2 regions of the Sporolactobacillus caesalpiniae genome follow, and region 1 is predicted to be linked to the other one. Evidence: predicted binding sites of a transcription regulator. Region 1 holds the regulator's gene; the other holds the start of a gene.
The links. Region 1 encodes NrdR, which represses ribonucleotide reductase genes. Its sites were predicted from a motif close to AACACNATATATNGTGTT; they were not measured.

Region 1 (15,306 bases):
GTTAATGAGCAGCACACCGGTCACTTGCCTGAAGGAAGAGGGCAGTCTTCGATAAAAATCTGCCGCCTCCTGCTGGGTATCAAAAACAATCTCCAATGGTTCATCCTCCCCGTCCCATCTTATATAAAGACTATATGGGAGGAAGTCCTCATTCATGCTTTCGAAAAAATTATATTTTTGCTTTTATTTGCTAACGGCGGTTAGAGCCGTCCATTTTAACAAGTTTTGTGAAATGGCGGATACGCTCCATCAGTCGCTTCGCTTTGACATTTTCGATACCGCTTTTCTGCGAATAGGAAAAATGATCTTCCAATTCATCGTAGTTAAAGTTAGATGTATAAAGCGTTGGCAGATGATCCATCATTCGGTATTGAAGAATACTTCCGAGCACTTCATCGCGCACCCATGGCGTAATTGTCTCAGCACCGATATCGTCTAGGATTAAAATGGGTGTTTTTTTCAGCACATCAAGCTTCTTATCAACGGAGTTATCTTGGATCGCACCTTTAATTTCTCTAAAAAAATCGGGAACATAGACAATAAGCGAGGCAACATGCCGCCGTTCAGCTAAACGATTCATGATCGCTCCCATTAAATAGGTTTTCCCGACACCAAACTGACCGCAAAGATACAGTCCCTTTGTCTCGCCAGGATCCGTCAGGTAATCTCTCACGAATTCACCCGCCGCAAGAATGGCTTCTTGGCGTCCGCCTTCTCCCTTGTCAATCATCCCAAATGTCGCATTTAAAATATCCTTGGGCACATAGTAGCTGCGAATCAATTCGCTTTGACGATGCTTCGAATCGCGTTCTTCAAGCAGAGGACAGGGAGAAAAGGTGAGGGAAGGCGTTCCCTTATCATTTACCAATTGCGGCCTATAGCCTTTCATCATATTTGGACATTGATCCAACCCGGGACACTGCGCACAATGCTTCTGTTCGGCGGCAAATTGATAAAGACGGGAAAGGCTTCTCGTCCAAGCCGCTGAATCGATATCCGGATTTTTCTCAGCAAATTCACGAATAGCCGGATTTTTCCCGAGCGCACCGGCAAGCTGATCCCATTTTCCCTGTATAGTTCGCTGACCGGTCAAGTCCTTAAATAATGAGTTAATCGGTTCCATTCATGCACCCTCCCTAACCACGGCTCTCATATATTATTCAGGTAATCCTCAAGCCATTTTGCTCTCTGTTTCACCGCTTCATCGTCTGCGCCTGATTGTTCTTTCGGCTGTTTCGGGTTCTTCATCCATTCAGGAATGACTTCACGGTGCTCATCCTGCCCCGACTTTCTCGGTCGTCGCGTTTTATTTGCAGATCCTGAACCAACGGCTCTTTTCGTCTGATCACGTTTCTTTTGTTCTTCTCGGGCGTAAGTCATCGCCTGCCGCACGGTCCGGACATTTGCTCTTGCCCACTGGGCCGCAACTTTTTCAACAAAGGACTTGTTCAAATTGTGATCATTGACTTGCGATATGTAGTCAATCAAGACATTGATCACGCCCGGATTCAATTTTGTATCGAACATCAGATTCTCGACCAAGCGTAAATCAGGCGCTGCCGGTTTGCTGCCCTGCCCAAGTGCTTGGAGCAGCTGATAAGGTGAATTTCCTTCATACCAAGCGATCAAGCGTTCTTCTTCAGTTTGCGGCTCTTTTTCAACGATTTCTCGTTCCGCGCGCGGCTGAGTACGTTCGTAGAGTGCGGGCATTTCGTCCTGTCCATGCTCAAGAAGATAAAAATCACGTACTTCTTTTCGCAGCATATCAATATCCACAGTACCGGTATGCAATGCCGCCGACTGTAATGCCCGACTCATATCATAAGGCTCAGTCTGGTAGACAAAAGCCAGCTTATCAATAGCAAATCGAACGTCATCGGTCAGCGCATCTTCCGTCAGAATAGCGTCGGAAAGATAGGGCATCATCGCTTTAAAATCAAAATGTCTGTTAAATTCAAGCTTGGGTGCTTCAGCACGGGCGCTCCACGAACCAGACAATGAAGTGTTTTTCATTTCATCGGTGGATTCTGCGGACGGCATCGATTGAAATACCTCGTCAAAATGTGCGGAGACATCATCATAGCCAGCCATGTTCATAATTTTGTTTTCAAATAAACGAAGGAGCCTTTTGTATTCTCTGGGTCCAACCTGCCGATACAAAAATAAATTTAAAAAACCGTCTTTAAAAAACAAATCGGGCGTCAGTGGGGGCTCGAGACAGTATACGAATTGTCCGGGATTCGCTTCCTTTTTCTTCAAGGTTTGCAACAGACCGACAGCTTCCAGCTTCTTTCTTGCTGTGAGAATACGGTCTAGAGACAGGTTCATCATGCCCATGAGATGATGATGCGTCAAAAAATCCTCTGAATCATCAGTTTCCTGCCAAAGCGTAAAATACATGCTTGCCGCCTCTAAACCGATCAGAGGCTGATACAGGCATGTAATGACTCTTTGGTCGAATGAATGAAGCAATCCATTGGTTCGAACACGATAGTGATCACCGGGCAGCACTTCTTTCCAAGACTGCAGCAAATCGTCAACCCCCATTCTGCGTCTTTCGTGCTAGAATTAAGGACCCTTCTCAGATCGGCATTCCTCATTCTCTCACTTCTTGCTGTTTTTTTCTTTCTCCAATTGATCTTTCAATTCTTGAATTTTCTTAGCAAAAACATTGATGTCCGTAAACTGTCTATATACTGAAGCGAAGCGGACATAAGCAACCTCGTCCACCTTCACTAGTTCATTCATCACACGCTCGCCAATTTCATGGCTATTCACTTCCGAACGACCCTCGTCGCGCAGCACCTTTTCTACATCATTTGCCAGCTGTTCAAGTCGCTCGAGCGGAACCGGACGTTTTTCACAGGCTTTAATAAGCCCGCGCAGCATCTTTTCATGACTGAACGCTTCTCGGTTATCCCCTTTTTTCACGACGACCAAAGGAGTCTCCTCCACTTTCTCGAAAGTGGTAAAACGGTGATGGCATAATTCGCATTCTCTGCGTCGGCGAATAACGCGCCCATTGTCGACCGGGCGGGAATCCAACACTTTTGTCGCCATTTGTTTACAGCTTGGACAGCGCATCTTTTTCACTCCATTCGCTGTATTTCGATAAACTTATTGTATCCTACTAAACAGCTGATGAAAAGCCGAGCGGTAACAAGTCCAATTAATTCTCAAGAGACCACCGTTGAAGCAGCCGCTGAAGCTGTGCTTCGGTTTCCTCAATCGAGCCATTGTTATCAATCACCGCATCCGCCAGCTTCACTTTTTCTGATAGTGGAATTTGTGAACCCATGCGTGCACGTGCCTGAGACTCATCCAAATGGTTTCTCGCCATCAGTCGTTTCAGTTGATTGGTTTCAGACACATAGACGACGATCGTTTTGTCTACCCAAGACGCCAAGCCGCTTTCATAGAGCAAAGGAATATCCAAAAAGGCAGCACTTGCTCCTTCTTTTTCATATTGGTCAAGTTCTTTGAGCATCCACGAGCGAATAAGCGGATGGAGCAGCGCATTCAACGCGGCACGTTTTTTATCATCTTGAAAAATCAGGCTGGCGAGTTGCTTACGATCAAGTTCACCCGTAGGCAGAATCATGGCATCTCCGAACTTATCAGAAATTCTGCACAGTGCCGGCTGCCCTGCGGCGACAACCTCTCTGGAAATCTTATCTGCGTCAATGACCGAGTATCCATGGTGTATCAGCCAGCGTGAGATCGTGCTCTTACCGCTCGCGATCCCGCCTGTCAATCCGATTTTCATCATTTTCCAAACCTCTTGGCTGGCAGAGTGGACAAAAATGTGTGCCGCGTCCGCCAACTTTAATTTTTTCGATCGGTGTTCCACAATGCACACAAGGCTCGCCGGCTCTGCCATACACCGTTAATTGCTGCTGGAAGAGGCCCATATGCCCCTGACTGTTAACGAATGTACGAATGGTGCTGCCGCCAAGTTTTACAGCATCGCCTAATGTCTCAACGATCGCCTTTCTTAATCGTTCCAATTGTGCTTCAGAGAGTTCACTTGCCGCAGTCAACGGATGAATTCCGGCCTTAAACAAGGACTCATCAACATAAATATTTCCGAGTCCAACGATGAGCGTTTGATCAAGCAAAACGAGTTTAATTGAGCGTTTCGTACGTTGAAAAGCATGGGCCAGGTAGCCTGTCGTCAACTCGGGCGACAACGGCTCGAGGCCAAGCTTCGACAGCGGCAAGTGCTTCCATTGTTCACCTTTGTTAAAAAGGTGCATCGTGCCGAATTTGCGGACATCGCGATAACGAAGTGCTGTGTCATCGGTAAAATGGAAGATGACATGAGTATATTGATCAATCGGATCTTTCTCAGGATCCAGTCGATAACGTCCTTCCATTCTTAAATGTGAGACGAGCACTACGTCGTCATAACAAAACAGCAAAAATTTGCCGCGCCGCTGTACATCATGCAACGTTTCCCCAATCATTCTCGATTTAAATTGATTGAGATCAGTTGGTTTGCGGATAATGTTCGGCCAGCGCACCTCTACACTCTTGATTGTCTTCCCAATAACCAGCTCATTCAACGTGCGTTTGACGGTTTCCACTTCTGGTAATTCCGGCAACCTGTTTCCCCCTAAATTCTCTATTCTATGATCGGCGTGTTCCGTTCAGGCTTCTCCTCCCGTTTGGACATTACTTTGCATCGTACCAGGTCGGGCCGTAGGAGCTCTCCACCTTCAAAGGGACACTCAGTTTAATTGCGTGCTCCATCACATCCGGTACAATCCGATTCATGACTTCTAATTCCTGCTCCGGAACTTCAAAAATCAATTCATCGTGCACTTGCAAGAGCATTCTGGCTTCCAACTTCTCATCTTTGAGGCGTTGATCCATATTGATCATTGCCTTCTTGATGACATCGGCTGCGCTGCCTTGAATCGGTGTATTCATCGCCGTACGTTCTGCGAAGCTGCGGCTATTAAAATTCCGACTATTGATATCAGGCAGATAACGGCGGCGATTCAATAATGTCGTTACGTACCCGTCCGTTTTCGCCTGCCGAACAATATTTTCCATATAACGATGCACACCTGGATAACTCTGCAAGTATTTTTCTATAAAGTGTGCGGCATCTTTCCGTGTGATTCCCAGATTCTGCGAAAGGCCATAGTCGCTGATCCCGTAGATAATACCGAAATTGACTGCTTTCGCATGGCGCCGCATCAGAGACGTAACCTCATCTTTTTCTACACCGAAAACATCCATTGCCGTTTTCGTGTGAATATCCATATCTTCAATAAACGCCTGTTTCAAGTTATCGTCATCAGCAATATGCGCGAGTACGCGCAATTCGATCTGAGAATAATCCGCTGAGAAAATCTGCCAACCCGCTTCTGAAGGAAGAAAAGCTTTCCGTATCTTGCGCCCCTCTTCCAGCCTAATTGGTATATTTTGCAAGTTCGGATCGGTTGAACTGAGTCTCCCGGTCTGTGTGAGGGCTTGATTATAACACGTATGCACGCGCCCTGTCTCCGGATGAATCACTTTGAGCAGCCCCTCCACATAAGTGGATTTGAGCTTTCCCAGCTGACGGAAATCGAGAATCTTGCCGATTACTTCATGGCGGCCACGCAATTTCTCAAGTACATCCGCTGCTGTAGAATAGCCGGTTTTTGTTTTCTTTACCGGTGGCAGCTGCAGCTTCTCAAAGAGAATTTCGCCAAGCTGCTTTGGCGAATTAATATTAAACGTTACGCCTGCCATGGCATAAATATCATGTTCAATAACATCAAGCGTCCGATCAAGCTCCTCACCCATTGCCTTCAGTGTTTCGCTGCTCGCTTTAATTCCCGTATATTCCATTCTCGCAAGCACTCGGGCAAGGGGAAGTTCAAGATCAAAAAGCAGTTCTTTTTGTTTGTTTTCGATTAATTCTTGAATCAATTTTGGCTCAAGCTGCAGCAATGCGGATGCCTTTCTGCCAAGGTGCTGGGCTTGAGCTTCGCCTTCAGGTATTTTACGTTTTGCGCCTTTTCCATAAAAAACGTCATCGGTTTCAATGTTGGAAATACCGCGTTTTGTCGCAAGCAGCGCTAAATCCTGCCCCGCCTCCGAAGTATCAATCAAATAAGTTGCCAGGCGAACGTCAAAAGCGATTCCTTGGAGCTTAATTCCGCGCCATTTTAAAGCCACTTCAGCTTTCTTGCTGTCAAGCAGCACTTTTTTCATTTCAGGATCTTCCAGCCACCGGCGGAAGCATTCGTCCTTGATCGCCTGCTCGGTTTCCATAAAGAACGTACCCGCCTCATTTGAAATGGCAAATCCGGTAATCGCCGCGTAATGATAGTTTTCATCGAGCATCTGCACAACTAATGCGCTCGGAGATACGAGCTGTTCAGCAGTGAATTCTGTCACTGTTTGAACAGAAATAGCCGCCGTTTCCGATGCGTGTCCATCAGGATCTGGAACTTCTAGTTTATTAAGCAGCGATTGAAAACCCAGCTCACGAAATAAATCTTTCAATCGATCCGTAAATTCATGAGAATAGCTGCATGAGTCAATGGTTAGTTCTACGGGCGCGTCCTTGTCAATCGTCGCGATTTTCTTGCTTAGCAAAGCCTGATCTTTATTCGTTTCCAGCTTTTCTTTTAACTTCTTGCCGGTCACTTCGTCAACATGCGCATACACACCTTCGATCGTCCCAAATTGCTTAAGCAGTTTGATCGCGGTCTTTTCCCCCACTCCAGGCACACCTGGAATATTGTCGGAGGCGTCACCCATTAGTCCTTTAAGGTCAATCACCTCATGCGGATTGATCGCGTAACGTTCCTTGACCTTATCTACATCATAATCAACAGTGTCGGTGATTCCTTTACGGATCAATGAGACGCGAACCCCTTCGTCAACGAGCTGAAGGTAATCCTTGTCTCCAGTCACAATCCGAACATCAAATCCATCGTTACTTGCTTTTCGAGCAAGCGTTCCAACGATATCATCCGCCTCATAATTGTCGAGCTCGTAACGCTGAATCGTCATCGCATCAAGCAATTCGTGGACAAGTGGAAATTGCTGTGACAATTCAGGCGGCGTCTTCTGGCGACCGCCTTTATATTCTTTATAGGTTTCATGACGGAAGGTCGTCTTCCCTGCATCGAAAGCGACGAGCAGATGCGTTGGTTTCTCTTCTTCAATGACCTTCATCAACATCATCGTGAAGCCGTAGACTGCATTTGTATACATGCCTTGATTATTGCTTAGTAACGGCAATGCGAAAAAGGCACGATAAACGACATTATTTCCATCAATTAAGACAAGTTTTTTCATCATATTCCTCCTGAAAAACAAAGAAAACCTGTGTTGCTTTTTCTTATATTCTAAAGCAACACAGGTTATTTATCCAATCAAGTTGATGATTTATTAAAAGTGATTGTAAAGGTTGAACCTTTACCGGGTACACTAGTTACGTGTATTTTGCCATCATGCGCCTCAACCAGATGTTTGACAATAGCAAGGCCTAATCCTGTTCCGCCTGAGTCTCTGCTTCTCGCCTTATCCACACGATAAAACCGCTCGAAAATGCGCGGAATTTGGTCTTGCTCAATTCCCATTCCTGTATCGGATATGACAAGATCCGCCTCTGATTTGCGTTCATGTATCGCTATTGTGACTGTTCCATTTTCTGGGGTATAGGAAATCGCGTTGGAAATCAAATTGATCATGATTTGACGAATCCGAAATGCATCCCCGGCAATCACTCCTTCATCACCTTGAAGATACTCTAATTTTATCTTCTTCGCCTCCGCTTTTTCTCTAAGAATTAGCAGCACACTTTCCAATACATCACTAAGAGAAACCGGTGCCCACTGGAGTACAAAATGCTCCCGTTCGATTTTCGACAGTTCGAGCAGGTCAGTGATGAGGCTCTGCAAACGACGACCTTCGTGAAGCATGATGTGCAAAAATTGATCCTCAAGCTCTTTATCTTCTCGCGCTCCATCAAGTAACGTTTCAGTAAAACCGATCAGCGAGGTAACCGGTGTCTTTAATTCATGAGAAACATTGGCAACGAAGTCTTTTCGAGTATTCTCCAATTTCTTAATCGCAGTGATATCGTGAAATACGACGACAATACCTCTGATTTTCTTGTGCTTATTCAAGATCGGCGCGCATGAAATGTCGAAGTGCTTACGTTCGATATGAACTGTGAATTGCAATTGGCGAGCAAGTTTTTCCTTCGTCTCAAAGACTTCGTCAATCATTTTGCGAACCTCATCATAAGGAATCACCTCATGATAGTCTGCCAACTCCCAATGGGTCGCACGAGTTTGAAAGTCTTCTTTAAACGTTTGATTAACATAATTGATACGTCCAACGCCATCGACAAATAGTAGACCGTTCCCTATGTTCTCAATTAGTGTTGTCATACTGTCCTGTTGACGTGTGTAGGAACGATTAATCTCATGCATCGCATCAGACATTCGGTTCAGTGCCAAATTAAGTCGCAGTATACTCTCACGCTTTACATGGTCCGGAGCGATCATGTTGTAAGAACCCTCTAATAGATTCTCGACCATGCGGGAAGCAAAACGTATCGGACGTGCGTAGGAGAGAACAAGATAATCTCGATAATACAGCAGCGCGATACCGGCCGCTGCAAGGAGGCAATAGACAAGTCCAAGACCGACAATGGACGTCCTGAATCCTTTTATTTTGAGATAGCCTACCTTTGCTCCATCCGATTTCAATGCTTTTATGTATACCAAAGAATCGCCCGATTCACGCAAGCCTGCAACCTGATTGAGCGTCTTTTTGTCTTTCCCTGTTGATGAATAGATCAGCTTCCGATCACGATTATAGAGAGCTAGCTGAATATGCTCCTTTTTTGCGAATTGAGAAAAAGAAGATTCAAATTCATCTACTTGGACCTTTCCCTGTCTAACTGCAACGGATTCAATCCAGTTTCCCCGCGCGTCCATTGTCTGCTTATCGTCATAAAGGAGGGCAACTTGAATGACTTCGTTTGTAACAAAAATAACAAAGAGCATGCAGACGATGACAAATCCCCAGCGCGCCCACATTCTGCCATCAAACCTTCGGCTCATCAAATTTATAACCCAACCCTCGTACTGTTTTTATATAAAGCGGTTTGCGTGTCACATCTTCAATTTTTTCTCGCAAATGACTGACATGAACATCAACAATCCGTGTATCACCAGCAAAGTCGTAGTTCCAGACAGCGTTCAGCAATTGCTCACGTGTGAGGACCCTTCCCTTGTGCTCCATCATATAGACCAGCAATTCGAACTCCTTTGGTGTCAAAACCATTTCATCATCTTTGAACGTCGCTTCAAAGTTGTTCGGATACACCTTCAAATCGCCGATTGAGAGCACTTCATTTTGTTCCTGTTTTCCAAGATCTGCACGTCTCAAAATCGCTTTGACACGCGCAACTACTTCACGCGGGCTAAAGGGTTTTGTCATATAATCATCCGCACCCAGTTCAAGACCAAGAATCTTGTCAAGCTCATCATCCTTGGCTGTAAGCATTAAAATCGGCACAAAATAGCGTTCCTGGCGAAGTTGTTTGCATACATCCATTCCATCCATACCAGGAAGCATCAGATCCAAAACAATCAAATCCGGTCGAGAATCTCTTGCCAGTTTCAATGCATCTGTCCCATTTGCGGCAGTCAGTACGTCATAGCCTGCTTTTTTAAGGTTAAAGGAGAGCAGTGTCACAATAGACGGCTCATCATCCACAACCATTATTTTTTTTGTCAAGCATATCACCCCTTGCTTCTCTTTTTATCATAACAAGTTTAAGCAAAAGATTCAGCAATGATCCCCTTGATCAGCCGAAACGTCCGGAAATATAATCTGATGTACTCTTTTTTTCCGGATTCGTGAACAACGTTTTTGTTTTACCGAATTCAATCAACTCTCCCTGATAGAAGAACGCGGTATAGTCGGCAATTCTGGCTGCCTGCTGCATATTGTGTGTAACAATGATAATTGTGTAGCTGTTCTTAAGCTCAAGCAGCAGTTCTTCAATTTTGGCACTTGAAACAGGATCAAGCGCGGATGTCGGTTCGTCGAGCAAAATCACATTCGGTTTAAGCGCAAGCGCGCGGGCGATGCACAAACGCTGCTGCTGACCACCGGAAAGGCTGGTCGCCGAACGATCCAGGCGATCCTTTACCTCATCCCATAGACCAACCTGTTTCAAACAATCTTCTGTGGTTTCCTTCAGCGTTTTCTTGTTGCGTACTCCTGCGAATCGAAGCGGCAATTGAATATTCTCACTGATGGATTTTGGAAATGGGTTCGGCTGCTGAAATACCATACCGATCTCCTTGCGCAACTGAACAACGTCCACTTTCGGATTAAGAATATTAACATCCTTATACCCAATCATTCCTTCGCATCGAGCGGAAGGAATCAAATCATTCATCCGATTGATCGTACGGATGAATGTCGATTTCCCGCATCCGGACGGACCAATCAAAGCTGTGATTGATTTCTCATGAATTGGGAGATTGACATCTTTAACCGCATGATTATCACCATAAAAAATATTGACATTCTCCACATTAATTTGAATCGGAAGCTCCTTAGTCACTGTATTATTTGTAAATGAGACAATATTTTTCTCCATTTGAATCATTTCCATTCCCCCCGCTTATTTTCCTGAAAATTTTTGATTAATTAGTTTGCCAAGCATGCGTGCAAATAAATTAAAGAGCAGAACACAAATGACAAGCACCGCGGCAGAGCCGTTTGCAATTGTTTGCACATCCGGCATAATACCACCTGTATTTACCGCCCAAATATGCACCGAAAGTGTTTCAGCCGAACGAAAAAGATTAAGTGGCGAGTTCGGTGCCGCAGGATTCCAATTGCCAAAATCCAGATCCGGTGTTGAAAGTCCGGCGGTAAACAGCAGTGCCGCCGATTCACCGAAAACACGCCCCGCAGATAGAATAATACCCGTTAAAATGCTGGGAAACGCCGCCGGAAGTAAAATTGTTTTGATTGTATGCCAATGTGTAAGTCCCAGTGCGAGGCCGCCTTCTTTTTGATGGCGCGAAAGCGATCTGAACCCGTCTTCAGTCACACGTACGATCACCGGAAGATTAAAAACCGTCAATGCGAGTGCTCCTGAGAATACCGAATACTTGAAACCGAAATAGTTGACGAATACAAGCATACCGAACATGCCGACAACGATTGATGGTAGAGAAGCGAGCACTTCAACGCAGGTTCTGATAAAAGAAGTCAGCTTGCCGGGTTTTGCGTATTCAGCTAAATAGATTCCTCCGAATACACCGATCGGAACGGTCAAAAGCATTGTAATAATTAATACGTAAAATGAATTCCACAATTGGTCTTTAATACCGCCTCCAGCCAAGAAAGGACTGGCGGATGTTGTAAGAAATTGCCAAGAAATGCTTGAAACGCCTTGAACTAAGATATAGCCCAACATCGAAATAAGAATAGCTGCCATAGCCACGGCGCATGCGATGATTACTGAAATAGCGATTCGATTCGTGATTTTACTGTTCATCGTTTCTCTCCTCTCCTTCCTAAGAAGCGAATAATGACGATAAACACGTAGGAAATCAAAAGTAAGATTAAGCCTAGAGACCAGAGTGCGTCGTTAAGCACGCTTCCCGTAGTTGTATGTCCCATACTTAAGGTGATAATTGTCGTAAGTGTTGCCGATGGATCAAGAATTGAAGCGGGAATATTGCGCGCGTTGCCAATAACCATCTGCACAGCCAGCGCTTCGCCAAATGCCCGCGACATCCCCAAAATGATTGCAGTTAGCAGGCTTGAGCCTGCAGCAGGAATCACGACACGCCAAATCGTCTGCCATTTTGTTGCTCCGATGGCGTAAGAAGCTTGCCTTAAGGAGTCAGGCACAGCGCGGATACTGTCTGCCGCAATACTTGCAACTGTCGGTAAAATCATGATACCGACAACGATTGCTCCCGTGATCAAGTTAAATCCGGATCCGCCGAAATGCTGACGCATAAATGGAACCACGATCGAAAGTCCGATTAGACCATAGACGACAGAGGGTATGCCAACAAGTATTTCAATCACGGGCTGCATCACTTTTGCGCCCCATTTTTTGGCGATTTCAGCCATAAATATAGCAGTACCGATCGCAATCGGTGTCGCAATGAGTGCAGCTAAAAACGTAACAGCCATAGATCCGAAAATAAAAGGGAACGCACCGAACGAGGGGTTTTCTGCGCGATCCGGAAACCATTCCGTTCCTGTAATAAACGTCCAAAAATTAAGGTGATCAACAACAAAAGCACGAAGACCTTGTATTGATAAAAAAAGTGTAATTGCTGTTACCGCAACGATCATAAGCAGTGCACTGCCATAAATGAGCAGTTTTCCTCTGCTCTCGCTCGTTCGATCCGTCAACTGCGAGAAAAATCCCTTTTCATTGATCAGCCTTGATTTGCCGCCTGATGCCGGTGCCGCATCCGTAACCATTTTGCCGATTTTCATCCTCACACCTCATTTACATTTATTCATGAGACGCCCATATGACGGCAAGCGGGATGTTTTAGACCTTCCCGCTTAAACCGCCATTGGACTTTGCTTTGTATTTAATTTGCCCTGCATTTCTTAGGACAATCCTTATTTATCTGTTTGTTTACCTTCAGCATCACGCTGTACTTTCATATTTTTATCGGACAGGTAACCTTGAGCCGGTACATCTTTTGTCTGGACAGCATCGCTCATTATGAAGTCAAGGAACGCTTTAACCAGCTTCGATGGTTCGCCTTTGGTGTACATGTGCTCATAAGCCCATACTGGAAATTCGCCGGAAGCTACGTTGTCGTCAGTTGCTTCAACTCCGTCAATGGAAAGTTTCGTCACTGAAGTGTCATTTGCTGTGAAATATGAGAGTGCCATATAGCCTACAGCGCCAGGAGTTTCAGAGATGATTTTCTTAACAGTGTTCGTCGAATCTTGAGTAATACCTTCAGCAGGTGTTTTGTTATCAAGAGCAAATTGGTCAAATGTTGCTCGAGTACCGGAACCGTCAGGACGATTTACCAATGTAATTTTTTGGTCTTTACCGCCGACTTCTTTCCAGTTCTTAACTTTGCCGGTAAATACTTTTTGGAGATCTTCTTTTGACAAATTCTTTACACCGGCTTTTGGGTTAACAGCCGCTGTCATTCCGACTACAGCGACTTGATAATCTTTAAGCGATTTCGCATCAATGTTTGACTTGCTTTCTGCAAACACGTCAGACATACCGATATCAAAGTTTCCCGCTTGAGCTTCGCTCAAACCGGTACCGCTTCCTCCGCCCTGTACTTCGATCTGGACATCAGGATTTTTTTCCATGAATTCCTTAGCTGCTTGTGCTGCCAGCGGTTGAAGTGCTGTCGAACCGCCAATAGTGATTTTACCTGATAGTGATGCAGACGAAGAACTTGAATTTTCAGAAGAACTGCTGCTGTCTGACGAACTGCTTCCGTTTCCACACCCACTAAGAATAAGTGTTAATGAAAGAACGAAAACCAGTCCGATCGCGAGCAAGTTTTTCTTTTTCATAAGACTATTTCCCCCTCAAATTGTTGAGTCACCTTATTGCATTTCTAATAGTAAGCCTTGTTTTTTAAACACATATAAACGAATTGTAAAGGTTTTGTAAAGGCGTTTCGTGTCGAACAATGTTCCTAATTATAGAATGACCACAGTTTGGTCAATAATGCGCAGGAAAAGGAATATAGTCATGGTATAGAGATATGTAAAAGAGGCTGTCCCATAAGTCTTTTTGACTCTGAGACAGCCTCTCTTTTGCTTTAAAATGAAGTTGTGAACAGCTTAGTTCAAATTTTTGATTAGAACATCGGCAAATTGTGAGCACTTTACTTCCGTCGCATTTTCCATTAATTGTGCAAAGTCAAAAGTCACGGTCTTACCTGAAATCGTCTTTTCAATCGCATCGACAATTAATTTAGCCGGCTCATACCATCCAAGATACTCCAGCATCATCACGCCGGAAAGAATGACTGACGATGGGTTCACCTTATCCTGGCCCGCAAAGGTGGGAGCAGTTCCATGCGTCGCTTCAAATAAGGCGACACCCGTCTCATAATTGATATTGGCACCTGGAGCGATTCCGATACCTCCCACTTGAGCCGCAAGTGCATCCGAAATGTAGTCACCATCCAAATTCATAGTCGCGACAACATCATAGTCATTCGGACGCAACAGAATCTGCTGTAAGAAATTGTCGGCAATCGCGTCTTTAATTAAAATACGGCCGCTGTCTAGCGCTTCATACTGAGCTTTGTCCGCTGCTTCTTTGCCCTGTTCTGCTTCGATTTTCTGATAGTGCTTCCACGTAAAGGTTTGTTCCGGAAATTCACGTTCCGCAAGCGCATAGCCCCAATTCTTGAACGCCCCTTCTGTGAATTTCATAATGTTCCCCTTATGAACAAGTGTCACGCTTTTGCGTCCTTCATTGATCGCATAGCGAATGGCTGCGCGGACCAGACGCTCAGTCCCCTCTTTAGATACTGGCTTAATACCTATTCCCGATGTTTCCGGAAAGCGGATATTTGTTACATCCATTTCATTTTGGAGAAACCGGATGATCTTTTTTGCCTTAGGAGATTCAGATTCAAATTCAATTCCGGCATAAATGTCTTCTGTATTTTCTCGAAAAATCACCATGTCAACCAGTTCCGGTTGCTTTACTGGTGAAGGAACACCCTTAAAGTGGCGGACCGGACGCAGACAGGTGAACAGATCAAGCTGCTGGCGTAATGCGACATTTAATGAGCGTATACCTCCTCCTACTGGTGTTGTGAGCGGCCCTTTTATCGCAATGACATACGTTTTCATTGCGTCAACCGTCTCCTGAGGAAGCCATTCACCTGTTTGATCAAAAGCTTTTTGACCGGCCAGCACTTCCTTCCAAATAATTTTTCGACCGCCATTATAAGCCTTTTCTACAGCGGCGTTAAAAACACGTGATGCCGCAGACCAAATTTCCGGGCCAATACCGTCTCCTTCCACATAAGGAATAACCGGATTGTTTGGTACGTTCAGTATGCCATTTTGTACAGAAATTTGTTGTTCATGTGTCACAGTATGTACCTCCATGCCTTTTTGTCATTGGCTGTTACAGCCTTATTCTTTTCTAATCTGCCTAAATTCACCATAACCCAAGCTTTTGTTCAGCGCTGATCAATCGGCACAACTTTTCTTAGACGTTCGCCATTATATTCGGCGCGCGGTCTGATGAGCCGGTTGTCGTTGTATTGTTCCATAATGTGTGCC
Region 2 (15,306 bases), on a different contig from region 1:
TGACGTTATTCAATCGCTCGCCGAATCCGGCATGACAATGGTGATTGTCACGCACGAAATGGGCTTTGCCAAACAGGTGGCGAACAAAGTCGTGTTCATGGACGACGGCAGAATTCTGGAGTCCAATACACCGGAAGCCTTTTTCAGCAACCCAAGCACGGAGCGCGCTCAGGATTTCTTGGAAAAGATTCTCTAATGAATGGTGTTCCAGGTTCTCTCGATCAGCTTGATCAAGTGCATGGTCGTTTGATCCGTAAGTTTGTTTGTGGCAATAATTAAAGAGGTTTGAATTTGAATTGGCTTCTTATTCAGAGAGATTTCATACAGCTGGCGTGAAGCCAGTTCTTTTTTAACAAGATTATGGCTGATTAACCCAATGCCGATATCATTCATGACCGCGTTCTTGACTGCTTCCAGACTGCTGGATTCGATAACCTTTTTCGGATGGATGCCGTTTTCCTGCATGTAGCTGTTCATCTGCTGCTCGAAGGGCCCAATAATTTCATACTTAATAAAAGGGAAGCGCTCAAGTAGCTCTGGGTTGGAATGCTTATCATGTAGCTCTTTTGAGACAATCAGGACGAGATCTTCTTTTTCGGAAATGACGACGTTCGTCACACCGGCTTTCGTGTAAGATCCGGAGATAATGCCGATATCGAAGCTGTTATCGTTGATTCCAGCAATGACCTTATCACTGGTACACGACACGAGTTTGATGCCGATCTCAGGACAGGCATCCAGAAAGTGACGGATGATCGGCGGGAAGTAATACGTGCAGAATGTTTCCGACGCTGCAATGGTTAACTTGCTGGCCGCTTGGCTCTCTTCCTGCAATGCAGCCTTCATTTGATCCAAAATGGGGAAGAGTTGGTCCGTATAGTGTTTCATGATTTCTCCATGTGCGGTGAGAAAGGTTTGTTTTCCGATTCGGAAGAAGAGTGAATGGCCAATTTCTTTCTCAAGAGCGCGAACTTGCGCTGTGATGGTTGGCTGGGAGAAATTCAGTTGTTTGGCAGCTTGTGTGAAATTCAGCAGTTCTGCTGCCACCTGAAAGGTTTTCAATTGTCTGAGTTCCATCGTTCATTCCTCCAGTGAGTGATCGAATAAGCGCAAATTTTGACGCAGTAAAAGTAAATAAACGATTGTTTAAATTCATTATATAATATTGTGTGACATAGCGGCCTTTTGATGATCGTCTAATTTTTAATAAAAAGAGGTATGAGTAGAATGCCGGAAAAAAGCATGTATGAAAAATCATTAGATCTGTTTCCGCCGATTGCGCTGCGTGCGACGCAACTGGGCGTTGTCAAAGGCGAAGGTGCCTACGTTTGGGATGAGCATGGGAAAAAGTATTTGGACTTTGCCAGCGGTGTTGCGGTTGTTAATTGCGGTCACAACCATCCCTATGTTGTTCAGAAGGCTAAGGAACAAATGGACCAGCTCATTCATGGCGGTCATAATGTGGTTTATTATCCCTCTTATATTAAACTAGCTGAGAAGATTCTCGGTCATGTGGGTTCAGATTACAAAATTTATTTTTCAAACAGCGGTGCGGAGGCTAATGAGGCTGCAATTAAGCTTGCCAAGCAAGTGACTCATCGTCCCGGCATCATTACATTCAAACACAGCTTTCACGGACGGACGCTTGCGACGACAACGTTGACGGCGTCAAATGCAAAATATCGTCGCAACTATGAAGGACTGCTGCCGAGTGTTTATTACGCGGACTATCCCTATGCGACGCGTTCCGGACTGACTGAAGAGCAGGAAGTAACACGCTGTTTGAACTCGCTCGAAGAAATATTCCATGATTTAATTGAACCGGAACAGGTTGCCTGCATGATTATGGAGCCGATTCAAGGCGAGGGCGGCTACATTGTTCCGCCGAAATCGTTCCTGCAAGCGATTCGCAAAATCTGCGATGAACATGGCATCTTGCTCGTGTTCGATGAGGTTCAAACCGGATTCGGACGAACAGGCAAAATCTTTGCCTATGAAAACTTTGATGTGAAGCCGGATATTATGTCCTTGGCAAAAGCGATCGCCAATGGTTTCCCGCTTAGCGCACTAGTGGCTAAAAGCGATCTGATGGACAAATGGCCGGCCGGGACGCATGGCGGAACCTTCGGTGGCAATCCCGTTGCCTGTGCGGCCGGTGTTGCAGTTTTTGAATTACTTGAAGGTGGTCTTGTCGACAACGCAGTTGAGGTCGGTGCCTATTTTAAAGGGAAACTGCTTGATTTTGCCAAGCAGCATGCCGAAGTACTCGAGGTCCGGGGACTTGGGCTGATGATCGGCATTGAGTTTGTGGATCGAAACGGAAAGCCTGATGGCGACCTCGTTGCTGCGATTCGGGCCAACGCGTTGAAAAAAGGCCTGATTCTGCTTAACTGTGGTGTTGACCACAGCGTTATCCGCTTTATTCCACCGCTGATCGTAACCAAGGAACAAATTGACGACGCATTTGCTATTTTCAGTGAAAGTTTTGAAGCGTCACTTGCTAAGGCTGCTCAGAAAAAATAATGAATAATTGTCGAAACCGGTTGATCTCGTATTTTCGGGAGCAGCCGGTTTTTTTTGAGGGAGAACCCATAATAAAAGTGCTCCGTCTGCGAAGCGCATGGAAAAGCGATTCGTAACCAATCGCGGGGAAGTGGTAACCAATAGGCTCAAAGTAGTAACGAATCCCCAAGAGTCGCAAAGAAGTACTTCGTGCTTCGTCATTACAGGTACTTGATCAAATCGAGACAAAAAAGCGGAATTCCAAATAAATTGGAGTTCCGCTTTGCATTACTTTCGCGTGAACAATTGAATAATAAACAGAACAGCGGCGGCAACAAGGAGCAGGTAAATGATTGCTCCGCCGATTTTCAGTAGCAGGAGCACGAGCCAGATGAGAAACAGGATGACAATAAGTGACCATATCAAGCTTAGCATATAGGGGCCTCCTTTCGAGTAGCGGTGTTATTAAATAGTATGGACAGGTTGTGTGCGATCATCACATGAAAAGAGAAATCAGGCTGATTAGTAAGATGCCGGTCAGTGAGATTACACTGCCCATGACCGTGTAGGTTTTAAAGGTTTCTTTTAAATTTAAATCAAAGTATTCCTTGAACAACCAGAATCCGGGATCGTTGACATGTCCGCCGAAGATGCTGCCTGCGCCGGTAGCAAGAACAATAAGCGTAGGGCTAATCCCGGTAGCTCCAACAAGCGGTGCGGCAACTCCTGCGGCCGTAAGAGCAGCGACTGTACTGGATCCAATGCAGACGCGCAGCAGTACAGTCACAACCCATGCCAGAAACAATGGAGACAACGGCGAACCTTTGAACAGGTGCGCAACATAATCCCCAACTCCTCCGGTAATCATCACTTCTTTAAGCGCGCCGCCAGCACCGATAATCAACAGCAGTATTGAGATTTGTCGAATTGATTTTGTAATCGTTTTTTCCAAATCATCCATGGAGCGCTTTTGGCGGACACCCATGGCATAGAGTGCAAACAAGACACTGATCATCATCGCGCCAGGCGGGGAGCCAACCACCTGCACCACTTCTTTAATCAACCGCGGCAGAGGAACGAGATCGGTAAAAAGTGTTGCCGAAATCATCAGCAATACAGGAAGCAGACAGGTGAAGATACTAAGCCCCAGAGAAGGCACCTTGTCATCATCGAAGTGTCTTTTTTTATCAAGCAGTTCTTCATTACCTGAATGGATGTATACATTGGGCATTAATCGGTAGAGTAGTTTATTCAAAAGTGATCCGCCGATGAGTACAGCGGGAACGGCGATACAAATGCCGATCAGCAGGACATAGGCCGTATTGGCGTGATAGCTCTGAACCAGGGCTGTCGGCGCCGGATGCGGCGGCAGGAAGCCGTGTGTCGCCATTAAAGTCGCAATCATCGGCATGCCGACGTAGAGGAGCGGCACACCGAGAGCAATGCCTATTTCGAAAATGATCGGAAGCAAAAGAACGAGTCCGACTTCAAAAAATAAGGCAATGCCGATAATAAATGAGGCAAGGATTACCGCAAACTGAATCCTTTTTTTACCAAATTTTTTCGCTAGTGTCATTGCGATTCGATGCGCTCCTCCGGCATCGGCAACGAGTTTTCCAAGAATAGCTCCGAGCCCGAAAATGAGAATAAGATCGCCGAGCTGTTCGCCAATGCCTTTTTCAATGACAGGGATAATCTTTGGCAACGGAATGCCTAAACCAATGGCGACTAGTGCTGAAACAATCAATAGAGAAAGAAACGTATTTAGATTAAACTTCATAATCAGTATGAGTAAAATCATCACACCGATTGCAACAATAATCAATGGCAGAAAAATCACTTCTTTGTTGTTTTTTTGTTAATCAAAAGTTGTTGATGATACGAGTACTTAAAAGAGCGTAGTGGTCGTAAAATGCGGTTGTTGAAGAATGAATCGAGAAATTAATTTTCGCGGCGAGACGAAGCTATCCCAGAATTTAAAAAATATCTTACGGCTGCTTATTAGTCTCTATACCCGTTTTACAGCAGGTTGAAACAATGATTTGAGAAAAAATAGCATAGCACTTAGCTGCTCAAGTAACGGATCTTTAAAGAAGTTAGAAAAATAATTTCGGCATTACTTAAGGGCTGGGCAGTCAAAAGTTCTAGGCTCTTAAGAAATCATTAATTCGTCCTGTAACTCAGGTGTTTCCTGCTTTTCTCGAATTATTTGCGTTATGGCTAAATGCTGATTTCGGGCAAACCGTTGAAAAATCGTCTGACGTAAATGAGCCATAATGGTTGCTTCTGAAGCTGCTCCCTTGGATGGGGTTCGTAAAAAGCGAAAAAGATTCTTTTGTCTCTTCGTGTCATGACGCAACGCAATCATCTGAAGCAAGCCCATCGCGATGCAGTGGCACATCATGGATCCTTCAATCGCTTTGACCGTTTGAACAATCCGTTTTTGTGCGCGGTCTTCGGTTATGTGATCCAGCGGATCGGGTTCATCCGATTTGCGATAACGGTTCAGTTTGGGCATCGAACGGCTCCAAAAATGATAGGCAAAAGCACCGAGTGACTGTTTCATCGCTCGAAAAGTAGTTTCGGTGGTAAAACGCCAGGCATAAAGCCGGATGATGGCCTCCGGTTCTAAGGATTGATCCGTGCTGGCAAGAATCGAACGGCGTCCACCCATCACAACGAGCACAAAACGCAGTTCTTGATACAGTCCTTGCCCCCAAAGCAGATCAAGGCAGAGATAAGAGACCGTCTCTTTTTTCCCATAAAGAGACAGACGGGTCGTTTGAAACTGGTTCTCCTGCGTTTCAAACAGTGTGCTTACATGCACTTTGGTTCCTTTTTTCCGTGGACGTCCCCGTCCGCCCGTTTGAACGGGGTGTTCATAAGCCACGCAGGAGGTTTTTGCTTTCGTCACCAGATCCAGTTGCGTGCTTCCTTCCTGATTCCGTTGATTCAACCGACGAAGTGCAGGTACAGACAAGAAATAACGGTCAAGTAGAAACAACGCACGTCCCAGCACCCGAGCGGCTGAAAATCCTTGATCAATCATTTGCACCACGTGGGAGTCTTGATTTTCATCGCACGTTTCCCATTGACGAATCGTCTGGACACCATCATGAAGGCGAAGAAAAAGAGGTAGGCAGAACAACTTTCCAGCGTTTCCGATCAGGATGCCCACAGAACCCCAGAGATGTCCAAAGATGAAGGCGGACTTGGATACATCCTCGGACTCTTGAAACAATTTCTTCACAGCGGGCATGTAGCGGGCTTCTTTCGCCTGTTTGACGCCATCGCCAACGAGAACCACGGCGCCCGCTTCATGCTTGAGCGGCGCAAACTTGAGCACCACGCGCAGCCACTGTTGCCGTAGTTCGCTCAAAGACCATGCGGAAGAACGAAAGAAATGAATCATGGACTCATAACCCTTCGGGTTTAGGGACAAGTCACGAATCACCGAAGTGATTCCGAGACAGTCAGAACGTATCATCAAACCGATAATGATCACAACAAACCATTGAAACGTAGCGAATCTATGGAAACAAGAACGGAAGAACAGAAGTACAGAATCAATAAATTTTAACATGGCACTAGTCAATCGCGAAGGAACACGATAGAATAAGAACTACGATAACCCTTGGCGATTTTATCCTCTCTTTTGTCGTAGAAATAGAGGATACCATAAAATCCCATTTAAGGGTTATCCTTTTGTTTATTCACACAGAACTTTTCACTCTCCAGTTAAGGGGAAGAACGAATCACCTAATTAAAAATATGTGTTGGCGGTCTGTGAACAGTTGTTTACAGATGCACCAGAGAGTCAGAACAGGTAGAATGAATGAAAGAGATTGTGCGGAGGTGGAAACTTATGCGTATACAAACGATTATGCTTGACTTAGACGGCACAACATTGACGCCGAATAACCAGGTGACACCTGAATTAAATGATTATCTGAAGAAATTAAGCGCACGCGGTAAGCGTGTGTTTGTGGTAACCGGCAGATCTGAAGTGGATGCCTTGAATGTGCTTCCAAATGATTTTCCCCTTGAAGGAATGGTGGCGGCTAATGGCATGACTGTTTTTGCCGGTGCGGAGAAGATTTACCAAAGTACACTTTCAAAACCACTTGTACAGCTTTTGATTCAACGTTCAGAGGAACAGAAATTTTACTATCAGCTCCATCCGATTGGCGGCAGACGAACAATCCTGAGTCGCGACAGAGGTTATGTTACCGATCAAATTAATGGTGAGCGGCCGGAATCGGTGGCAGTGAACGAGTGGTTCTCAAGGAGACAAGCGGTTTTAGAAGACATGGTCTGGAAAGACAGCCTGTCTGATAAAGAGCTTGAGCAAATCGTCAAAATCTATTTTTTTAACGATGATGTGCGTAAAATGGATGCATGGAAGACAGGGCTGCAAGAATTGCAGGATGAATTCGAATTTGATTATTTCTCATCGTCGCACAACAATGTTGAATTGGTTGGAAAGGATATTTCAAAAGCAAGCGGGATTCAACGATTATTGGATCATTACCATCTTTCGCCGGATGAGGCGCTGGCGGTTGGTGATGGAGAAAATGACCTGCCGATGTTTGGGATCGCCGGGCACTCTGCTGCGATGAAGAATGCGCCTGATCATGTGAAGGCGAAGGCGGATTGGGTGACCGATGCCCCTTATTTTGACAATGGGCTCTATAAATTTCTGAAGTATATTTTTCAGCAGTAAACCGTAAATTGATAAAAGATGGTGTGACGATCACGAAATCGTCATTTTTTTTATGTGTTTTTACCTTTTTTTGTGGCGGCTTGTCGTTATAATAAATAAGTTGTTCTTTTTCTCACCCTCTCAGGAGCATGTCCCTTTCAAGCACCGATTCCACTCTATAATCCCACAAAAGTACATCAAATCTACATATTGTGTTAAAATTATATTGAGCATACTATATATTGTTATATAATTATTTTTAGAGCAAGATGTTGGGGGCGGTAAAAATGATCAAAGAACCGATGCTTAAAGAGAAAACATTAGATGATAAAATTCGCGACTTAATCAATATGGATGAATATGTTGCCAATGAAAATGCGAATAAAGACGAAAAAGTATTTAATACGCAGCGCGATTTGCTCGCAGGTGTGGCGGCAAGGGACTATGCGCTCCGCCATATTTTGCCGAAGGAATTTGCCGATGCGCATAAACAGGGGATTATTCATTTCCATGACCTTGATTATTCGCCCTTTTTCTCAATGTATAATTGTATGCTGATTGACTTTAAAGGCATGTTGAAAAATGGATTCTCAATAGGCAACGCGGACGTGGAGCAGCCAAAGTCAATTAAAACCGCGACCGCGCTTGTTGCTCAGATCGTTGCCAATGTGTCTTCGAATATTTATGGTGGCACATCATTCAACCGCGCGGACGAAGTATTAGAGCCTTATGCGAAAACCAGTTTCCATAAATATTTGCAAACGGCGAAGGAATGGTTCTCGGATCCTGCAGAACAAGAACGCTATGCTTATTCCATGACTGGGAAAGAAATCTACGATTCGATGCAGTCGCTTGAATATGAAATTAACACGTTGTTTTCAAGTAATGGACAAACACCGTTTTTTACACTGAATTTCGGGCTTGGCGCATCGTGGTTTGCGCGTGAGATCCAAAAAGCGATTTTAAAGGTGCGAATTATCGGACTGGGCCGCGATCACAAAACGGCGGTGTTCCCAAAGCTCGTGTTTACGATCAAACGTGGGTTGAATCTTAATGAAAGCGATCCAAACTACGACATTAAGAAGCTGGCATTGGAGTGCGCGACGAAACGGATGTATCCGGATATCTTGAATTATGACCGAATCGTTGAGGTGACCGGGGATTTCAAAGCGCCGATGGGATGTCGCTCATTTCTCCCATCCTATAAGGAAAACGGACAGTACATTACGGACGGGCGCAACAACATGGGGGTGGTTACCCTCAATATTCCGAGGATCGCCATTGAAACAAGCGGTGATCAAACTGCTTTCTGGAATCTTTTTGAGAAACGTCTTGACCTTGTCTGCCGCGCGCTGCTTTTTCGGATCCATACACTCGATAATGTGGAAGCGAAAAACGCACCGATTCTCTATCAATACGGCGCAACCGGCAAACGGCTGCAGGCAGACGATCCGGTACAGGACATTTTCAAAAATGGCCGCGCGACCGTATCCATGGGCTACATCGGGCTTTATGAAGCGACGACGGTATTCTACGGACCGGATTGGGAGCACGATCCTGCTGCCAAAAAGTTCACACTCGATATTGTGAAACGCTTCAAAGCGGTTGCGGATGAATGGCGCACTAGGACGGGTTACGCGTTTAGTGTCTATGCGACACCGTCAGAGAGCTTGACCGACCGTTTTTGCAGACTGGACAAACAGCATTTTGGCAGTATTAAGGATATTACAGATAAAGATTACTACACGAACAGTTTTCATTATGATGTGCGCAAAAAGATCAATCCATTTGAGAAAATTGATTTTGAAAAGGATTATGAACCGTACACGGGTGGCGGCTTCATTCATTACTGCGAGTTCCCATCCTTGGTGAACAATCCTGAAGGACTGGAGACGGTTTGGGATTACACCTATGACCGCATCGGCTATTTCGGTACGAATACGCCGATCGACAAATGCTATGAATGCGGCTATGAAGGCGAGTTCGAATCAACGGCAGCGGGCTTCCAATGCCCAAGCTGCGGCAACCATAATCCGGAAACGACTTCCTGTATCCGCCGATTGTGCGGCTATCTTGGTTCTGTCATTCAACGCAAACCGATCAAGGGACGTTTGAAGGAAATCAATAGCCGCGAAAAGCAGCAGAGTTAATAGAGTTGTTCGGAGTGTGAATAAAGTGAATTATGCGGATTATAAACGCTTTGATTTTTTGAATGGGACGGGAGTCAGGCATTCTCTGTTTGTCAGCGGCTGCCATTTTCATTGCAAGGGTTGCTGGAATGCAGTTGCTTGGAATCCCGATTTCGGTAAGCCGTATACAGATCAGATTGAAGATGCGATCATCAATGATTTAAAGGATTCGGGCAAAAATGTTCAGGGATTGTCGCTGCTTGGCGGCGAGCCGTTTGATCACCCGGATACCTTGACAAAACTCGTCGAGCGCGTCAAGAGCGAGTGCCCGGGCAAGGACATTTGGTGCTGGACCGGATTTCTCTATGAAGATTTGCTTGAGGATTCGGAGCGGCGGGAAATGCTTGACCAAATCGATGTGCTTGTGGACGGACCATTTGATCTAACAAAGCGGAACTTGAAGCTGAAGTTCCGCGGATCATCCAATCAGCGTGTTATTGATGTGAACGAGTCGATGAACAAAGGAAAAGTTGTCTTGCAGGTTCAATAGGAATAGCGAGATACCGGTGGAAAAGTCGTACCCGGTATCTTTTTTTGCGTGCGCCCGGAAGAATGAATCTTCACCTTCATTCCCGAACAGGAGACGGACGAAGCACAATAACCGCGTAAGAGCAGGAGAAAGTTAGACCGAAAAGTGGGAAAGATAGGCCGAATCAAATAGATATTAGGCCGAACGCTCGAAAAGTTTGATGCTAGACCACCAGATAGGGAGGGTTGAACCGAAGAAAGAAAACGTCGAACCGAATGAATTCGAAGTAGAACCCAAGACCGGGAAAGTCGAACCGAATGAGAGGAAAGTAGCTAAATCACGAGTAGTAACAAAATGATCAAAACTCGTAGCTAAATCCAGAAGTTGTATCCAGTCCACGAAAAGTTGTATCTAAACGCTCAAAAGTCGTAGCTGATTCCAGGAGTTGTATCCAATCCACGAAAAGTCAAACCGAAGAATAGAAGTCGAACCTAATGAGAGGGAAGTAGAACCGAATTGAGACAGAATCGTAACTGACCACGAAAAAGTTAAACCGAAGCAATGCTGATCCTTTCGCTGGATCGCTGATATTTTTCGCCGGAACAACGCAAAATCAGTGGCTCCTGTGCTTTAATCATGCATTGTTTTATTGCGCAGTCAGTCTTTACTGTGCAATAATTTTTCCTGCTTATTTGAAAACGTTTACATAAAATGTGAATTTTTTAACATACATGTCCTAATCGCAGTGTTATAACGGATGTGTGATCCGAATCCAAATTGAGGGGGCAGCACATGATGTATGAATCATTGTTTCAGCCTATGAAAATTGGAAAACTGGAAGTGAAGAATCGAATCTCGATGGCTCCAATGGGCGCTTTCGGTTTAGTCGACAATGAAGGGTGTTACAGTCAGCGTGCGATCGACTACTATGTCGAGCGGGCTAAAGGCGGTACAGGTTTAATTATCACAAGTATCACAAAAGTTGAGAATAAATTGGACAAGGTTGTTTCAGGAATTATTCCTGTTGTCTCAGAGAATCCGGGACGTTTTTTAATGACTTCTGCAGAAATGACGGAACGCGTTCACGCATACGGGGCGAAAATTTTTCTGCAGTTGACGATGGGTTTCGGACGAAGCGGTGTTCCGGGCGCTTTGCTGACCGCGCCTCCTGTTTCCGCGTCGAATATTCCAAACTATTGGAAACCATCAGTCACATGCAATGAACTGACAACTGCGCAGGTCGAATGGATTGTGCAGCGATTTATTGAAAGCGCAGACATTGCAAAAAAAGCAGGCTTTGATGGCGTGGAAATCCACGCGGTTCACGAAGGCTACCTGCTTGATCAGTTTACCTTGGCACTGTTTAACAGAAGGACGGATAAATATGGTGGCGATCTCAAGGGACGCCTGACACTTCCGATCGAGATCGTTCAAGGCATTAAGAAAAGATGCGGTAAAGATTATCCTGTTGGAGTTCGCTACAGTGTTAAAAGCTGTATTAAGGACTGGCGCCAAGGCGGCCTACCCGATGAGGATTATGTGGAAAAGGGACGCGACTTGGAAGAGGGAATTGAAGCTGCAAAAATTTTGGAGGCAGCTGGTTACGATGAATTGAACACTGATATGGGAACTTATGATGCCTGGTATTGGTCGCATCCGCCAATCTACCAGAAAGAGGGGCTGTACCTCCCGTATACGAAGAAGTTGAAAGAAGCAGTAAGCATTCCAGTCATCGTTGCCGGAAAATTAGGCGTTCCTGATGTAGCAGAAAAAGCGCTAGATGAGGATGCGGCAGATATGATTGGGCTTGGCCGTCCACTTTTAACCGATCCATTCTGGCCGAAGAAAGTGCTGAACCATCAGGTTGAACAAATACGGCCATGCATCGGCTGTCATGTCGGCTGCTTGGGACGCGGGTTTGAAGGCAAGCCGCTGAGCTGCGCCGTAAACCCGGCATGCGGACGAGAACGCTACTATGAACCAAAGCCGGCATGCAAAGCGAAAAAAGTGCTGATTGTCGGCGGGGGTGTTGCCGGGATGGAAGCCGCACGCATGGCGACGTTGCGCGGACACCAAGTGACACTTTATGAAAAGAGCGGGGCACTGGGCGGGCAGATTATTCCTGCATCGACGCCGGATTTTAAAATCGATGACAGACGATTGATCGCATGGTACAAAAATGAAATGAAGCGACTGAATATAGCCATTGTTTACGACACAGAGGTCGATGAAGCGCTTGTTAATAAGGAAAAGCCTGAAGTTGTCATCATCGCCACCGGTGCGCACGAGGTTCATTTAAATCTTTCCGGTGCGGATAAGGATAAAGTCGCCTCATCGATTGAAATTCTCAGCGGTAAGAAACAAGCAGGCGACAATGTCCTGATTGTCGGTGGGGGACTTGTTGGCTGCGAGACGGCGCTCTATTTGGCGCAAAAAGGTAAAAAAGTGACAATTGTTGAGGCACAGGATAAAATTCTCAGCAATGGCGGAGGCAAACCGATTCCGCATATGAACAAGATCATGCTCATTGATTTACTTAATAAATATGACGTAGCTGTAACTACAAATAGTTCACTAACTGAAATCACCGATGAAGGTGCGGTTTTAACGAATACCCATTTTCGCAGACAGGCCGTGACCGCAGATACCGTCGTCATTTCTGTGGGCTTTAAGCCGGATCAGAGACTCTATCATGAACTGAACGGAAAGGTTCCGGATTTGTATCTGATTGGCGACGCGTATCAGGCGGCGAATATTATGAATGCCGTTTGGAGCGGAAATGAGATTGGCATGAACTGCTAGTCGGTACAAAAAAACAGGGGGCTCTGCATATTACGCAGGGCTCCCTGTTTTTCAATTATCTTTTTCCAAATCATCCATTGCAAGATTGGCGAGCTGATCGGCCCGTTCGTTATACTCGACGCCGTGATGGCCTTTGACCTTGTTGAACGCTATCTTTTCCTGCATCTGCGCAAGTTCATTCAGACGCATCCAGAGCTCCTTGTTCTTGACCGCCTTCCCGGCGGCTGTTTTCCAGCCCTTCTTGATCCAACCGGAGATCCAGCTGTTCATGCCATTCACAACATAGGCGCTGTCAATATAAAAAGAAACTGGAATTTGTCGCGTTTTTAATGATTCAAGAGCGCGAATCGCTGCTGTAAGCTCCATCACATTGTTCGTCGTGTTGCGCAATCCACCGCGCAGTTCTTTGACATGATCGCCATACTTTAGAATCGCGCCCCAGCCGCCTACATTATGGTCATCCTGATTGCCTCGGCATCCGCCGTCGCAATAGATAATAATCTCACTCATTTTATTCACCTGCTTCTCGTAAATTCAGATCAACTCAATTATTCTCTTATGGTCCAGTCAATTCCTTCAAAAACACAGCCACTGATCAGTATACCAAAAAATAGTGAGGCGCAGCCCGAATGTTACTACGAGAGAAAAAACGGATGAAATACTGTAGAATAAAAAGTAACATAGAGATAGACTTGTGAACTGCAGCAGGAGATAGAATTCAACACAGGGAATGGGGCGTGTTTTTTTGAAAATTGCGGTGTTGGGAGCCGGAGCAATCGGCTGCTATTATGGCGGAGTATTGGCAAAGGAAAAGATGGATGTGACATTTATTGCTAAGGGACAAACTCTTGAACGTTTGCGTAATCATGAGCTTGTCGTTAAAAGCATTAGTGGCAATTTTTCTCTTCCTGTTAACGTAAGTGATGCGGAGCAGTTGGCAAAAGACGATACATTTGATTTTATTCTCCTAGCAATCAAATCAACAGCTCTAGAAGCAGTGATCCCTGAATTGCGTGCTGTCGTGGGACCGAAAACAAAGGTGATTTGCCTGCTCAACGGAATCGGAAATGAGGAGCGCTTGGCGGAAGTATTTGGCGCGGATCATATTGTCGGAGGCTCTGCATTTATTTCAATTATTCGAGAAGCACCGGGCGTGGTAAATCATGTTGGTGATGGAAAGCTGGTCATTGGTGAATGGCAAGAAAATGCTGAAAAAAACAGCAAACTTTATGAATTGGAAAAGGCACTTCTGCACGCGGGAACTGTTGTTCAAATTTCAAACTGTATTCGTCAAATCAAATGGGAAAAATTACTTTGGAACATCACATATAATCCATTGACCGCACTTACACGAACCCGTGTCGGTGAAGCGTTGAAGGATCCGGATCTTAACGGCTTGTTGAAGCGGGTCAGCGAAGAATTTTTGTCGGTCGCTGAGAAGTCCGGAATTGCGATCAGAGAGCAATATAAGGCCGGCCTGCTGTTCCCCGACGAAAAGATTCAGAATCATAAAACGTCGATGCTCCAAGATCTTGAGAACGGGCGCGCCATGGAATTAGACGCGATTCTAGGCTTCGTGATTCAAACGGCTGAACAATGCGCCGCAGAGGTGCCGACGATTGAGACAATCTACCATCTGCTTCAATTTATGGATCGTCAAAATCAATAAAAGACGCAAGGGGATTATTAATGCGTATGCAGAAATATATATCGGCTGTGTTAATGATTGTAATTATGGTCGGATGCGTGCTCTTCATCTCGCTTTTAGTACAAAATCGAAATGATCATGAAACGCAATCACAGGATACTGAACCGCGGCAAACCAGCAATGAGAATACAAGCGAACAAAAAAGTGAACCGATAAAGCAACTACAACCCAAGCGCGCAAAAAAGCAGGTCGTAGCAGAAAAGAGACTGACCGCTCCCTATGTCAGTCAAAAACCTGAGTTGCCGAACGGTTGTGAAGTCACAAGCTTGACGATGCTGCTTCAATCCGCCTCAGTGAAAGTGGACAAGTTGACATTGGCCGCTAAAATGAAAAAAGTGCCGTTCCAATCAGGAGGTTTTAAGGGTAATCCTAACGAAGGATTTGTCGGCAACATGTATCATGGCAGCCGGGCAAATCCGGGATTGGCGGTGTACCATGGACCAGTTGCAGATCTTGCGCGAAACTATTTGGGCAACCGAGTCATTGATTTGTCCGGAAAACCATGGTCTGCAATTGAAACGCAATTAGTTTCAGGCAAACCGGTTTGGACGATTACCAGCATTAATTTTCAGCCAATCCCGGATAGCGCGTGGCAGGAGTGGCGTACCAGACAAGGAACGATGCGCATCACCTTCAGAGAACATTCAGTTTTACTGACTGGGTTTGATGAACATAATGTCTATTTTAATGACCCGCTTGCCGGTGGACCGGGAAGCAAGTCCGACAAGCAAGCATTTATTAAAGCATGGAAGCAGTTTGGCAATCAAGCCATTTCCTATACATCTGAACAATGAAGATGGTGAAAAGTCCGAATCGGGCTTTTTTTTTTGCGGTTTTCGGGCGATCCAATCAATCTTGAACATTTCGTTTCACCTATGAATTTTGGGGTATATAAAAATAGAGAACTGTCCTTTTCCTAGTTGATTTTTTTCGG

Region 2: nrdD (anaerobic ribonucleoside-triphosphate reductase) is a predicted target of NrdR. The motif match lies at 7,436-7,453, and genes of this name have one in related genera.

Annotation. Positions count from the first base shown of each region.
Region 1 is NZ_JBEVCB010000001.1:238,050-253,355, reverse strand. It holds gene ABWW58_RS01150 (putative sporulation protein YtxC) at 1-96, opposite strand, end outside; gene dnaI (primosomal protein DnaI) at 191-1,123, opposite strand; gene ABWW58_RS01140 (replication initiation and membrane attachment family protein) at 1,150-2,532, opposite strand; gene nrdR (transcriptional regulator NrdR) at 2,605-3,084, opposite strand; gene coaE (dephospho-CoA kinase) at 3,170-3,769, opposite strand; gene mutM (DNA-formamidopyrimidine glycosylase) at 3,729-4,604, opposite strand; gene polA (DNA polymerase I) at 4,675-7,305, opposite strand; gene pnpS (two-component system histidine kinase PnpS) at 7,383-9,083, opposite strand; gene ABWW58_RS01110 (response regulator transcription factor) at 9,067-9,762, opposite strand; gene pstB (phosphate ABC transporter ATP-binding protein PstB) at 9,833-10,636, opposite strand; gene pstA (phosphate ABC transporter permease PstA) at 10,661-11,545, opposite strand; gene pstC (phosphate ABC transporter permease subunit PstC) at 11,542-12,507, opposite strand; gene ABWW58_RS01090 (phosphate ABC transporter substrate-binding protein) at 12,640-13,569, opposite strand; gene icd (NADP-dependent isocitrate dehydrogenase) at 13,843-15,129, opposite strand; gene citZ (citrate synthase) at 15,204-15,306, opposite strand, start outside.
Region 2 is NZ_JBEVCB010000003.1:421,000-436,305, forward strand. It holds gene ABWW58_RS08005 (amino acid ABC transporter ATP-binding protein) at 1-196, shown strand, start outside; gene ABWW58_RS08010 (LysR family transcriptional regulator) at 193-1,077, opposite strand; gene ABWW58_RS08015 (aspartate aminotransferase family protein) at 1,228-2,523, shown strand; gene ABWW58_RS08020 (DUF5670 family protein) at 2,791-2,937, opposite strand; gene ABWW58_RS08025 (gluconate:H+ symporter) at 2,999-4,333, opposite strand; gene ABWW58_RS08030 (transposase) at 4,655-6,085, opposite strand; gene ABWW58_RS08035 (Cof-type HAD-IIB family hydrolase) at 6,368-7,225, shown strand; gene nrdD (anaerobic ribonucleoside-triphosphate reductase) at 7,492-9,354, shown strand; gene nrdG (anaerobic ribonucleoside-triphosphate reductase activating protein) at 9,380-9,883, shown strand; gene ABWW58_RS08050 (FAD-dependent oxidoreductase) at 10,655-12,664, shown strand; gene rnhA (ribonuclease HI) at 12,716-13,174, opposite strand; gene ABWW58_RS08060 (ketopantoate reductase family protein) at 13,410-14,333, shown strand; gene ABWW58_RS08065 (C39 family peptidase) at 14,354-15,166, shown strand.